Regions from separate parts of the Paenibacillus sp. FSL R5-0887 genome, predicted to be linked through region 1. Evidence: predicted binding sites of a transcription regulator. Region 1 holds the regulator's gene; each other region holds the start of a gene.
What was found. The regulator LexA, encoded in region 1, represses DNA repair genes until DNA is damaged. The targets are predictions, from matches to a motif close to CGAACATATGTTCG.

Region 2: MKY14_RS13895 (ImmA/IrrE family metallo-endopeptidase) is a predicted target of LexA. The motif match lies at 2,574-2,587, and genes of this name have one in related genera.
Region 3: MKY14_RS13855 (YolD-like family protein) is a predicted target of LexA. The motif match lies at 2,081-2,094, and genes of this name have one in related genera.

The regions. Positions count from the first base shown of each region.
Region 1 is NZ_JBBOCE010000001.1:1,766,809-1,771,688, reverse strand. Features, by position in the region: gene MKY14_RS07985 (MBL fold metallo-hydrolase) at 1-176, shown strand, start outside; gene MKY14_RS07980 (methyltransferase domain-containing protein) at 214-990, shown strand; gene MKY14_RS07975 (hypothetical protein) at 991-1,569, opposite strand; gene MKY14_RS07970 (hypothetical protein) at 1,792-2,172, opposite strand; gene MKY14_RS07965 (L,D-transpeptidase) at 2,323-2,661, opposite strand; gene lexA (transcriptional repressor LexA) at 2,840-3,466, opposite strand; gene MKY14_RS07955 (LysM peptidoglycan-binding domain-containing protein) at 3,718-4,131, shown strand; gene MKY14_RS07950 (DUF896 domain-containing protein) at 4,241-4,450, shown strand; gene MKY14_RS07945 (hypothetical protein) at 4,500-4,880, shown strand, end outside.
Region 2 is NZ_JBBOCE010000001.1:3,104,950-3,109,829, reverse strand. Features, by position in the region: gene MKY14_RS13915 (RNA polymerase sigma factor) at 1-479, opposite strand, end outside; partial or broken gene MKY14_RS13910 (phosphomethylpyrimidine synthase ThiC) at 810-929, opposite strand; gene MKY14_RS13905 (hypothetical protein) at 1,044-1,379, opposite strand; gene MKY14_RS13900 (hypothetical protein) at 1,745-1,906, opposite strand; gene MKY14_RS13895 (ImmA/IrrE family metallo-endopeptidase) at 1,973-2,524, opposite strand; gene MKY14_RS13890 (YjfB family protein) at 2,687-2,863, opposite strand; gene MKY14_RS13885 (hypothetical protein) at 3,013-3,162, shown strand; gene MKY14_RS13880 (NucA/NucB deoxyribonuclease domain-containing protein) at 3,244-3,675, opposite strand; gene MKY14_RS13875 (cytidine deaminase) at 3,782-4,198, shown strand; gene MKY14_RS13870 (glycosyl hydrolase) at 4,374-4,880, shown strand, end outside.
Region 3 is NZ_JBBOCE010000001.1:3,100,483-3,104,880, forward strand. Features, by position in the region: tRNA gene MKY14_RS13835 (tRNA-Leu) at 1-29, opposite strand, end outside; gene MKY14_RS13840 (WGxxGxxG-CTERM domain-containing protein) at 189-665, opposite strand; gene MKY14_RS13845 (M15 family metallopeptidase) at 741-1,427, opposite strand; gene MKY14_RS13850 (hypothetical protein) at 1,545-1,709, shown strand; gene MKY14_RS13855 (YolD-like family protein) at 1,706-2,041, opposite strand; gene MKY14_RS13860 (hypothetical protein) at 2,256-2,816, opposite strand; gene MKY14_RS13865 (PH domain-containing protein) at 2,934-3,425, shown strand; gene MKY14_RS13870 (glycosyl hydrolase) at 3,499-4,398, opposite strand, start outside.

The sequences.
Region 1 (4,880 bases):
AAAAGATTACGGAAATTCCAGGAGTTACCCAAGTATTCGGTTCTCATAATACACTGGGTTTAGATCCATCTATTTTACAAGAGGTCAAAAAGGCGGTTCGTGAGTTACGTGAGCAAAAGGTAGTAGCACATGGTACGGGCATTCACCAGTTTGATGGGTTTAGTGTGCAATTTTAGATTTTTCTATGTCGAAAACAAATGAGGGTATGGCGATATGGTGTCTACATCAAAGGCTTTTGCTAGATCAATGGATTCTTATTTAAACTACATTAAAATGCCTTGGGGGAGATTGTTTTATCATTCCGCTTGGCAGCAAATTGACAATCACTGCAGCTCTGAAGAGGTTCAATCTATTTTAGATATCGGCTGTGGTTTTGGGATAACCAGTCGTGAATTCGCAAAAAAAGGTTATACAGTTACAGGGATAGATCCGACTCCAGAGATGATAGTCATTGCGCAAGAGTCTGCATGTAAATACGGTCTTAACATAGCCTTTAGATCGGCAACGCTACAAGATGCAGATGTATTAGCGGAGGGATATGACTGGATTTTTTGCCATAATGTGCTTGAATATCTCGATGATCCAAAACAATTGTTAATGGACATTAGTAAAAAACAAAATGCAAACGGAATGCTTTCTCTTATAACTCATAATCCAGTGGCAAAAGTGATGAAAAAAGCCATTATGAATAAAGATCCTATGGGAGCTATTGACAGTATTGGGAACACACGGGAATATAGCGGCATTATTCAAACAGACATTACCATCTATACAAAAGATCAATTAGTGGAATGGCTCGCGGAGTGTGGTTATGAGATTAGCAGTATATACGGAATACATAATATCTACGGATATATTGTGGATAATGAAATAAAAATGGATGAGCAATGGCATGAAGAAATGGTGGAGCTAGAGCTTAAGTTAAGCAGTTTATCTCCATACAAGGACGTTGCTATTTTCACACATCTTATTGCGCAAAAAGCAACTTAATTATTCAGATACGATTGACCTGAACAGTGCATGTAATTGTTGTACTTGGGAGTAAGCTTCCTTGTACTGGTTGTCGGATTGTTGAATAGGCAATAAACCCGGCAAGAAGGAGATACAATACACAGGCGTTTCTTTGCTGTTCATATATATTTTAAGCGTAAGCTCTTCTATCACATTAGCTTCTTCATCGGTGTCCTTAAGGACATTAATATCTGCACTTGTTGCAGTAGTTTTGCTGTTTTGATGTCTTTTGGATACTTTTGAAAGGGTAAGTGCGTTAACCACAATCTCGGATCCCATTACATTATCAAATGAGTATAGCTTTGCTACTGCTTTTTTGTTACTCTTCGGATTTTTGGTGCCAATTGCTAATTTTTTATTAGGCTCGTTAAGTGCGATCAAGTGAGATTGATTGGGGGGAATGAATGTTTTGGTGAAGCTGATGTTAAAAGATGAGGTCGCATTAACTAGCTTAGAAATTTCAGATGAAGCAGATAGCGTTTTCAATTTTATAATGGCGGCACTTATAATTAAAACAACTCCTAAAATAGCAAATAAGTACATCAGGATAATCAGCATATAATCACACCTCCTAGTTATCTCATTAGACTCAAATTGTTGCTTATTGAAAGATATGCCTGAATGATCTCCACTAGTATCTTTTAAAAGGGAAATTCGTGGAATTATAGGATCGACTTCACGATTAACCCAAAAAAAGCACCCAGAGAAACCTTCCGATTCTGCAAATGATGCAAAATTGGGGGTTGCTGCAAGAGTGCTTTTTAAGGTGATTATGTAAACCTATAGAAAATTGAAGGCAGTGATATGATCGGTATAAACAATCAGCTGTTTGTATTCGATCGGAGTCCCATAACTAGCATAAGGTCTTACAGCAACGTCATTGAGGACAACAAAGTTATAGCTGAAATTTTTATCAGGGTGTTCTGCTCCCAAATAAGATATGTATTCGTCTACAATTACATCATCCATCAAAGATTTTAAATCAAATACATCCTCTTTGTTGGAGACGGTTGGAGAGACGATTCCCTGAATGCTGCCAAAAGAGGTGAGCAAATTCACTTTTTTTCCACTAGCTTGTTCATCATTTAAAAGTAAACCGGACAGCTTACCCAGTGCATCGACTTTAAAATCGACGAGGGTTCTAATTTTTGAATTATTCAAACTAAACACATCCTTTTCAATTTGCAATCCTGTTAACAATATTCGACATATAATCACCAAACTCCTAGTATGCTAATGAAAAAATACTTACTTATGTAATGACCCCCATTTTTTAATGTGATTTGGGGGTTGCCGAGCCTCCATTCGAATTTAATTTCTTATCGTTACTCGTGTGCCTATAGGGACAATAGCAGCGAGTGCTAACACATCCTCGTTGTACATCCGGATGCAGCCGTGGGACACCTCTTTCCCAATGGAGGAAGGGTCATTGTTTCCATGAATTCCGTAGTGTGGTTTAGACAGTCCCATCCAAAAGACACCGAAGGGACCCCCTGGGTCGGGTTGTTTGTTAATAATAGTGAATTCACCCACTGGGGATTGGGTTAACATCTTACCGATGCCGACAGGGAAACCTCTAATCACAATATCATTGTCCAGAAGATATAACATTCGTTGGGTCAGATCTACAATAATTCGGTAGTTGGGCATTATACGCAACACTCCTTTCTAATTAGGATATGAGCAGAACGCCTAAAGGGTTATTCATAGAAAATGGACATTTTAACCATTGGGAACAAATGTTCGTAAGTGGTTGGAAAAGCAAAAAAACGTAGAAAAAAGGCTGTTCCGCATATGCGGACCAGCCTTTTATGTTAGAAGTGCATACTTAGTGGATATCTCGAAACAATCCGATGACTCTTCCGAGAATAGTTACGCGATTAAGGCGAAGCGGCTCATAAGCTGGATTCTCCGGCTGAAGCCGTATATGATCACGTTCCTTGTAAAAGGTCTTAACGGTTGCTTCATCTTCTTCGGTCATGGCTACAACGATATCTCCGTTGTCCGCTGTTTGTTGTTGGCGAACAATCACATAGTCACCATTCATAATGCCTGCGTCCACCATACTATCACCCATGACAGACAGCATAAATACTTTGTTGTCACCTACATAGTGAGTAGGAAGTGGGAAGTAGTCTTCGATATTCTCTGTAGCAGTGATAGGTACCCCGGCGGTAACTTTACCTACGACAGGAATCCGTGAGATGGTCTGCGCGAATTGGTGAACATTCTCTGAATCCTCTTGGCCTAGTAATTCTATTGCACGTGGCTTCGTTGGATCTCGACGAATAAGTCCCTTCTTCTCAAGCCGGTCCAAATGACCGTGAACTGTGGAGCTGGAAGCAAGGCCAACAGCTTCTCCAATTTCCCGGACGGAAGGTGGATAACCCTTGCTGCGGACTTCGCTTCGTATAAATTCCAGGATCGCCAGCTGGCGACTTGAAATCTTTGACATTGGAATCAACCCCATATAGTAATGTTTGGGAAAATTATAACATAGAACTACCGTTCGCACAAACATAAGTTCTAACTATTATAAATATTAATCTGCTAGAGTTAAAAAATGGTAGACAAATGATAATAAAATGAACCGCTTGAGTCTCTCGAAAAAAAGAGAACAATTGTTCTGAAATAGTATTGAACAAAACACATGTTCGTGTTATTATAAATTCGAAAGTAAGAACAAGTGTTTGGAGGATGATGATTATGCTAAAATACAGTACATACCGCAGCATCTACGATAAGGCCCCAGTGGTTGAATCTATAGGACATAATGACGTTGCCCGTAATTCAGCTAAGGTGAAAGAGATAACGGAACGTTTGCTTGGAGGGATGATTTCGTTGTTCCGTCAAGATTTCTTTATTAAGTTAATATTGATTTTCGTGCTAGTATTATCTGGCCTAACAGTAGTGGGAAATGTATTTGCAGGATCGACGACTATAATGAAGGAAGAGAAGCGGATTGTGGTTGAACGTGGAGATACACTATGGAGTATTGCCCTTAAGAATAAACCAGCTGATATGAAGACAGTTGTTTATATAGAAGGAATTAAACGTTCAAGTGGGATTAAGAGTAGTCAAATTAACGCTGGAGACATACTTACTTTACCTATTTATTAATTTTCTGAGAACATAATAGAATGACCAGTAGAGCTTGCAGGGAGTAGACCTTGACAAGCTCTTTTTCTCATGGCAGAGTTAGAATTAATTTATAGGGGGAGGGAAAGTATTGAATATTGATGAGTTGGTCGCGCGAATTAACGAATTGGCACGCAAACAGAAGAGCGTAGGCCTTAATCAAGAGGAAGTGGCGGAACGCGCCAAGCTTCGTGAAATTTACCTGGGGAATATCCGCAATAACTTCCGAGCACAATTAAATACTATTGAAGTGGTAGATAACGATGAGCATGAACAAGGTAACAAGGGGCTTAAACATTAGCTCGCTGTTTCTTTTCATAGATATTTCAGGATGACTAGGGGGAACGCACATGGCCCGTTCTTGGGAAAGAATGGTTCAACGCAACACACAGCAAATCAACAAGCAAAGAAAGAAGCAAGGCAAGGATACGATTTATGCCTCTAAATCTCCTACCCAGAATGCCGAAGTCTTTAAAGGTCGCAACATTGCATTTCCGGTAGTGTTAGTGATACTTGGCACTATGTTTTGGGTAGTTGGTTCTATTGATCAGGCCAAAGGTAATGGCATGCTGGCTAATTGGCTGGGAGTAGTACTGTACTATTTGCTGGCAGCGCTATTGTTCTTCCGTCGTCCGTACTTGAAGGTGGAAAAAGCAAGACTGTCCACTATTAAATTCAATCGCGAACGCGGACTTCCAGCTGCAGATATTGAGAAAATCACCCTTTCGCGT
Region 2 (4,880 bases), 1.3 Mb from region 1:
CCTTCCAGCTCCAGTTTTAACAGTTGCCGTCCCCGCTGAAGTCTCATCTTCACGGCAGACTGACTAATCTGCAGAATCTTGCTGATCTCCTGGATGGGATAGTCCTCGTAATAATAAAGATGGATTACGGTTTTATACTTCATGGGCATCGCCATAACTAACTGCAGCAGAGCCCAATCCTCGGGGCTGTCTGCCGCAATTGGCTCAGCGCTCTCCAGCTTAACCTCGCGCTTGCGCCAGCCTCTGCCCAGTAGTGTTTTACAATGGTTGGTGATTACCCGGATCAGCCATGCCTTCTGATGTTCGGCATCTTTGAACTCCGGCGCTTTTTCTATTAGCTTGATGAAGGTATCCTGAGTGGCTTCTTCGGCATCTTGCCGGCTGCCTAGATGGACCAAAGCGATCCGGAACAGCATATCTGCGTAGATTTCGTAACTCTTCATCACATGATTTCCCGGCCGGGTCATGGATCGCTGCATGATACTGTGCCCCCCTTTACCTATAACACCATTTAGGACGGCATTAGGTCACATTTTGTTCCTGAGAAAATTCCTTTGTGTTTGAGCGTAAAGAATACCTATTCATAAATTATCTCCAGAGGCTTACGGACTCAGAAGTCGTTATTTGCATATTTATAGGCTTTTGAGCAGGTTCGCGGACTCCAGTGACGCTATTCCTTAAAAAGGAGGTCTTATATGGTGTTTTTCATGCCAATAAAGGCTATGGGGTCCGCTACACTTTGAAATGGAGTGTTATACCGCGCATAAGATCAACTGTGTCCGATAGCTGCTAAGAACCACGCCAATGTTATCTGTAGTCAGTGGACCTAATGTATAAAAAGGGGCTTCGTTACAAGTTTCAAGTTGCTTATCCATACTCTCTTTAGTCAAGTGCATCGGCACATGTTCTGGACCCTCTACCATCACCTGTCTACGCAAACGATGTTTACCTATTTAGAGCAGGGAAGATCAAAAAAACGCGTTTGCCCAAGCAGCAAAGTGCTGACTGCTGGACAAACGCGTCTTTTTTATAGGGCAACTCCTTCACGGGAGATTCTCCTCGATATGTTTATATGTATAGCTAGGATCATTACCTTTAACAGGAGCCCTGCTGTATTGAAAGATCCTTCCATTTTCTTTTCGATAAAAGTATCTTGCGTAGGGTTCGTCTGCAAAAATCACCGTGGTACTTACGAGGGGAGCTTTGGCAATCTGGGTGTATACTTTATCAAAATCTTCTTTCTTATAATTTCTCGTCTCTACTAGATAATGAATGACTTCTCTGTTCATATGATTTTGGAAGGAGTGGAGGGCTAAGGATGTTATTCCATCGATTAAAAGGATTAGAACGATGAAGATTAGTTTTGTTTTTTTCTTCATTAATTCCCTCCATATAAATAATTTGTATATAGTATAAGATAATATACTGAGACTGGTATGTCATTCATAGATATATGACGCAGGAGGAAGAGAAAATACTGGAGCTGGAGCAGCAAATTAAGATGCTGGAGGACCAGGCAAGTCCGAGGCTGCCGGGGGTGAAAATCTTATAGTTTTAAAATATGGGGTTTTGTCGGTGTATTTGTTATTCTAATTCTTATTGGTGTGATACAGTTTGTATTTGCATAACAGATTATACAAAAAGGCAGCAAATACTGATAGTAATCCAGGCGTAAGCGAAAGAAGAATTGCCGGGACATACTATATTTGCTGCCTTTTAACTTATGAAGAATAATGATTCTCTTTTAGTCCTCTTTGGGTTCTTGCAATAAAATGGAGAAGGTCCCCGTTTCGTGATCCACCTCAATCGTCTCAATGCCCACGAAATCCGGGATTTCGGGGTGTACTGCATCTACATTATAATCCGGATGAGTCAGTAATAATTCAATTACTTTAATGGCTTCCATGTCGTTCCCCCTCACGAGAAATTCCACCATAAATGAATATGCAGAGCACTATTGCAACTAAGCTTATTATCTCCGTGATCCGTTGCGAATATGTGTCAGTCGTTCTTCGTTTCTTCCCATCACGGCCAATAATTGCCCTTGGAACACACGTCTTTGGATCTGATCAATCCGCTGTAAGGCCAGCTCGGCAGGAACTTGAAATTCTGCTGCGAGATAGGAGATGGCATCCTCCCGTTGCTCAGGCAATGTCATGCGGGAGATCATGGAGTAAGGCATCGCCGCATACAAGATAAAACGCTCGGATTCATCCTCCTGTGCCCGCGTGAAATGCTCTGGCATCAAGGTCTGATTATCACTGCCATGGCGAAGGAGGTGACACAGTTCATGAAGAAACTCTAGCCGTTGAAGATTGGCTGGAAGGCGGTTGTCGATAAACAGGCTGTACATCCCTGCAGACGCTTCAATGCTCTTGCTTCTCACATCCAAATAATGAACCCAGATATTAAGCCGCTCTGCAATATACGATATTGAAATTTGTGAAGGCTGATGAAGATTTAATCGCTTGTATAAATCCTCCGTCCATTTCTCAAGCACAGTCATTTGATAATATGATTTCATGTTCTCCAACTTATTCACCTCGTTTAAAATCACTAATAAATCACTAATGGGACCGTATGTTCGCATAAATGCGCAAAAGAAAAGCCCGAAGGGCTATGTAGAGTAAAAAAATGCTAAGGATACACAGGAACATTCGTTCTCATGTTCCTTAGCATAAAGCAATTACACACTAATATCAAGTGTTTTTCCCAAATTAGGAGCAACGCTTTTGCCCAGCATTTCCACCATGGTTTGGCTCTGGGTTTCAGCCTGATTCTTGGCAATATTCATGACCTGTATCCCAACATTTTGAGCTAAGGATGCTTGGCTCATTGCCATTGATAATGCAGCTATATCCATATTGCACCTCCTTTGTGTATATCCTGTTTATCGACTGTCCACCTTCAATTCATTAGGTGATTGGCATTTGTTTGCCAATTCGCCCAAACGGCTTATCTCCTTTTTACATATCTTGTGCTGTAGTCATTAATCATTAGGAGGAATTGAAAATGGGAATGGAACATGGTTGTGGTTGTAACGTAGGTCCGGTAGTAAGTCCAGCATCAGTAGGTCCGGTGTGTAGTCCTTGGACTTCAACAGGAGCAATTCTGGTACTTTTCATCTTGCTGGTTATCATCACTAAAGCTTGCTTATTCTAAGTTAGCTGATGTGCAGTGTAGCCCCATCTGGCGAATGCCAGGTGGGGCTATTCTGTTGCCTGGGGATGGTCAGACAGACCGTTATTTAAACATAAATTCTACCCGGGTTCCGTCTGCATAATCCTCCAGCTGATTGCCAACCCAGCTTCCTGCCCCGCGGTTATCGCTTGGCGTTATGTATTCAATGTCGGCACCAACGCCGCCTTCCTTACACATAGCCATTGGCCATTCATCCCGGTCATACCCCTTTTTAGTGGGGATCCCTTTTAAGGACTCTTTACGGTTCTCTTCAGCCTGCTCTCGGTTAATCGTACATGTGGCGGATTCACCTTTCGCAATGGCATCCTGAATATGCTTGGCGGTCTCAGGATAGCGGTCTGATGGGAAGGTTAGCTGAACAACACTCGAATCGGATGGAGACGAGGGGTCTGTAGGCTCTCCGTTTTGTTCAAACCAGTAACTAGCCAAAGCAAGTAATGCAACAATGATGAGACTGGAGATCCATTTTTTCACTTTCAATTCTGCTCCTCCTTTTTTGGCACTTAAAATAGTATATCTTATATCATAATTCAGTGCGATTTAATATAATTAGGTAAAATAAAGGAGGACGTAACTGGATATGGAGTACATAATTACCATTGAGGATCAGACGCTTATTACGGCTGCCGAAGATATAATTACCAGACGTTATGAATGGGGGCGTCATCATGTGGGTGCAGCGCTTCGTACTAAAACAGGAGAGATTTTTACAGCGGTATATGTGGAAGCCAGTATGGGGAGGATTACAGTCTGTGCAGAAGCGATGGTGATTGGCAAAGCGATATCCGAAGGTTATAAGGAATTTGATACGATTGTTGCGGTAAGGCATTCTGATCCAGACAGCGAGGAAAAAGAGATTAAAGTAGTCTCTCCCTGCGGCATGTGCCGAGAGTTAATTGCGGATTATGGAATAGACTGCAAGATAATTGTATCGGAGGATGACCGATTAGCTAAATATGAAATCGCTGAGCTATTGCCTTTAAGGTACACGAGATAAGAAAAAAAGTAATGAGGAGCCGCGGAGCTCCTTTTTTTTGTTGAGCCGTGAATTTATTCAGCAGTTCCTTATATCGTCCCAACTTATTTTACAACTTCATGTCCATTCGCTGAGTTCATGTCATTATTGTCCCCATACTATAACTTAAAAAGATTTAAAAGGATGGTGAGAATAGATGGAGCAGCGGATTATTCGTCAGATGGTTGATTCAGCATCAAGGTTCGTGGGCGATGTGCAGTGGCAGATGGCTTTTCGCAGATTACAAATGGCTCCGGCGGATTCGGGGCTGTCGTCCTCGGCTCAGCTATTGCTGAATACCCTCTATTACTTGCAGGGAAAGGGTGTGATAAGCGGCCAACATGATTATTTGGAAAGTGCAGATGAGCTCATGGAGAAGCTTAAAAATAGCAGCGGGCAATATGCTGCGCTGCATGGCTACGAGCTGGGCGCAATCAATAATCAGTCACAGGCTCTAATTGACAATCAACGGAATTGGGTCGTCAGCAGTGCGATACGCTGGTCTAGGGCCGGCGGGATCGTAACGATGTGTTATCACGCTGCATTACCGGGGACAGCGCCAACTTGGGGGAATGTAAATACGAGCCTAAGCAATGCTGATTTTGATAAATATATAACCCCAGGTACCACCCAGTATAATGCTCTGTTAGCTGATCTGGATAAG
Region 3 (4,398 bases), 1.3 Mb from region 1:
TGTGCGTCTGCCTGTTCCGCCACCCCGGCATATTATGTGTTGAAGCTTCATACGTTGTTCACATATAACGCGACAAGAAATATAATATCATGAATATCGATAACGCGCAATCCTTTTTCGAAAAAAATTTATTCACAATAAAAATAACCCGTTCAGCCAGAACCGACACGGGTTATTATAGACGTGGATTATCTACGCTCGTCACTTCTGCTTCTCATTCCGGCAAGACCCAAAAGTCCAAGCAGACCGAGCCAGCCCCAGTTAGATCCTTTGTTAGTTGCAGCATTCGTTGTTGTACTAGTTGCACGGTATTTGCCGGTCTGTGTGGTGTTGGTTGCCGGGTTGACAGTGCTGTTGGTTCTGTAGTTATTTCGGGTGTCATTGTAGTTATTGGTGTTGTAGTTGTTAGGTCTGTAATTATCATCGATGCGGATCTTATCTTTCATAATGCTCTCATGCTGATTCAGCGTTCCCGTGGTGCCGTTCATTAGATTGCCTTCCGTGTTCATCATCCGAGTGTGTTCCGCAGTCCCATCCATCCCGGTATTCGCGGCTGGGATACCGCCCAATGCTGCTGATCCCACGGCATTTGATGCATAGCTAGCTCCCATTAGACTCATTGATAATACAGTACCGCATGCAAGGCTTGTTATCAGCTTGTTCACAGTGTTATGCCTCCCTTTAAGGTTAGTTATCACTGATAATTTCCCCTTGGACGGCACTGTCTATGCATGGTGGTTTTACTCTTTTACTACATTAACTGTCTTTGTCACAGCATCATAAGTAACCTTTGCTCCAAGCGCCTCAGCCAGCGCACGTATGGGTACATAAGTTGTTCCGGTATCGAGAACGCCATCGGTAAGCTTGCGGCCGTTTAGGTTAATGGTCACTGTAACGTCTTTGTTCACCTGATCATCCCCTCCGGTAATCTTTTTTAAAGCCTCTTTGGCTTGGTCCGTCGTTGGACGTTTACCTGCCCGAAGTTGATCTATAGTTAAACCGAAAGTCATTTGCAGATGTGAATAATCTTTAAAAGAGGTCCAGTCCCCGCCCCATTCTAAACCAAGCCGCTTAGCCTCCTGTACAACCTCTTGCCAATCTGCTGTCTTATCCTTATCACCATCACGATTGATATCCCAAGAAAGGCTAGTGCCATTCGGCAGCAAAAGCGCAAAATCAAACGCAAGACCATAATTATGATAGCTGGTACCGCCTTTAGCGTTGGTAACTATCGGTCCTGGTTTGCTTCTACCCTGCGCATACAAAGCATTTTGCTCAGCAATGGTCCGTAGACCCTGAGTAATAACGATAGGGACTCCTCTCGCATGGCTTTGCTGAATCAAAACATTCGCACCTGCCGCCAAGACAGGATGAAGCCCGACCAGACGCGCCGCGGATTTTTCCCTCAATTGCTCCAAAGTCAGCATAGAATCACCCCTTTGGTATATTCAATGATGCCGCTGCCCTATTTGCCTGTACCCCTGTCCCCTTTAGGATGATTTCCACAAAAAAGGACAAAATATTTAACGAAAGGTGGGAGACATATGGATATTCATAGCGATAGCTATAAAGTTGCAGCCCTTAGTGAACAGGAAGAAGCACTGGAAATTATTCGGAATGCTGAAGCTTCCATTGCACATCTGACCGGTAATCCTACCGTTACCTTAATCGCTTATGAAAAAAGCGAAGGCAACGGTTCTCAGCATTAAACGATGTAGACCTCGACAATATCATCCACATCGATCCACTTCCATTCCTCCGCCCACTGCAGCTTAAACTCACGCGAGTGGGTGTGAATGGAAGTCACAAAACCACTTAACATCGTATTTTCAAAAGGGTCAAAAAGAACAACTGTCACTCGTACATGACTCCGCAACGACAAAGCCAGTGTACATTCAATCTCCTCCAGCTTCTGCTCATCCAGAATAGGCTTGATGCGGCGCAGCGTTTCCCGTTCATCTCTTATAATTCGTATCTTATGCTCCGGCAGCATCATGCGGCTGCTTTCCCACAGCCCGTTTTTCTCCAGCTTTTTGCCCATGGTAACCCCTCCTTAATTATATATCTATTCCTCTGAACACGAACGTATGTTTGTATTATATCCGCATCTTCGCATATTAATCAATAATCAGGAAAAAGATACCTTTTTAAGGGTCACTCTTTATTCAAAAGATGTATATTAATGTATATCTATTCAAGATAAAATTCGCAGCAAAAAGACGCTGACAGATAAACTGCGCAGCGCCTGATTTGATTTATTCTTGAACAACGTCCCCAGACTCTGAGGTAGCCTGACCTTCGGAATCTATAAGTCCTGTTGCTTCTCTTGCCTCGTTAAGCTTGGAAATACCGAATAACATCGCTACATCAGCGTTCTGATTCAATTCATTAAATTGCTCAGCCGTAACGTTTGCGGAATCAGCACCTTGAGAGGCCTCTTCTTTTAAAGAATAAGCACTTTCAAAGGCAACTTTAGACTCTTCGAGCAACTTACGAATGTCTTCCGGCAAGCTGGAGGAAATTTTTACTTTCTCGGCTTGATTCGATAAATCAGTTGCGGTACTCTGGAATTGCTTAATTTTCTTCTCCAACTGCTTGTCCGTGAGTTCTCCTGCTGAATAACCAGCAATGGCTTCGTTGAACTCCGCTAAAGAAGTTTTTCCTGACTCTTCAAGTTTAGACATTTCATTGTAGAAGTTTTGCACGGTCTCCTGCACTTCTTCCTCCGTGGCAGGTGCCGATGAAGTTGAATTATTGCTGCAGGCGCTAAGGATGACAGTCATCATCAGCATTCCTATTAGTAAAGCTTTTTTCATTATTTATCCCTCCACTTAACAGGATAATGTCGGTTTGTGTAAAGCGCAAATGAAATATATGTAAAATGACTGTTATGTTATAATTATTTTAATTGTGATCAGGAAAGGAGAGTATTTATGCCTTATTGCACCACCTGTGGAGCGGAATACAAGCAGGGCGCTAAATTTTGTGGAGAATGTGGAACCAGCCTTGACGGTACCGCTCCAGTAACCGCTCATCGACCCACAGTAGATAATAATCATGTCATTCAAGAAGTCGTGCTCTGGAAAGGCAAACCTGCCGGCATCTCGGATCGACTCAAAGGAATCGTAGGACTTAACACAACTTCATATACCATTACAAGTCAGCGTATTATGGTAAAGACCGGACTTATCGGTAAAAATGTTGAAGAAATCGAATTGCTGCGCGTACGCGATTTATCCGTAAAACAGTCTATCATGGACCGGATGCTTGGCATTGGATCATTAACTGTATTTTCTGATGATGCCTCAGCGCCTCAGCTTCTTTTTCGAAAAATCCATGATGCCCAAACCGTCAAAGATGTTCTGCGCAAAGCCGTTCGTGACGAGAAGATCGCCAACAACATTAGCTACCGCGAGCAAATTTAAGACGTTCATACGTAAAAAGGCCCCGGAAAACCGGGGCTTTTTGCTTGCGCTTGCACACTTGAAGTACTCTTTTTTAAGGAAGATAAAATGCCCCCGCTGGGATAACCCCCTTGATCTGGCTCGGACTCTCCCACTGCAAAACAACCCTGGCGTCGCCCGCATTCTCATAATACTCCACCTTTATTTCATACGGCTTACCTGCAATCAGGTTTATGCTCCCTTTTCGTTCCTGGCCGCTCTGATTCACCCAACTATCAATGACTAGCCCGCCATCAATCCATACCCGTATCCCATCATCAGAGTAGGAATAAATGGTATACACCTCGCTAAAAGCAGCCGTCAGCTTCCCACTCCACCGCACAGAGAACGCATCTACACGAATGGCAGGATCAGGCGAACCTTGTCTCCATGAAAAGTTAATATTGGCATCCGTACGCAACAGTGCAGGCGTGCCGCTAAGCGTCATGTTATTGTAATATTGCCCACAGAGTCCACTCTCCAGCACACTATCCCCGATAGCAGCGAAAGCGGCGGCCTCAGCAGCATACTCCTCTCGTGTGAATACCATTTTATCGTTCATAAAAGCTTTTATCACAGCATCGGTATTCTTCTCATAGAGGAGTTTCCCCCAGGTCAGCTGATAAGACCATTTGGGCTGTGTTTTGGACAACAGTTCAGCAGACGGAAGCTCTCCATTCTCACCAATCGCAATCAGCTTGCCACGACCCAGATCCCATAAATTATCATAATGACTAATCTTGAAATCCGCGTCATAAATGTCGAGCGCCAGCACATCTACCTTATCACTGCCCGGATAGTATTCTGCCGGCTCATCACACCACTGATTTTTTGCATTTGGACTCCAAACCCACAATAAATTATGCAGCTTATGATAATTGGTAAAACGATCGAACATAAGGTTCCACAATGCAGCGTAATTGCTCTTTTGCCCCCACCAAAACCATCCACCATT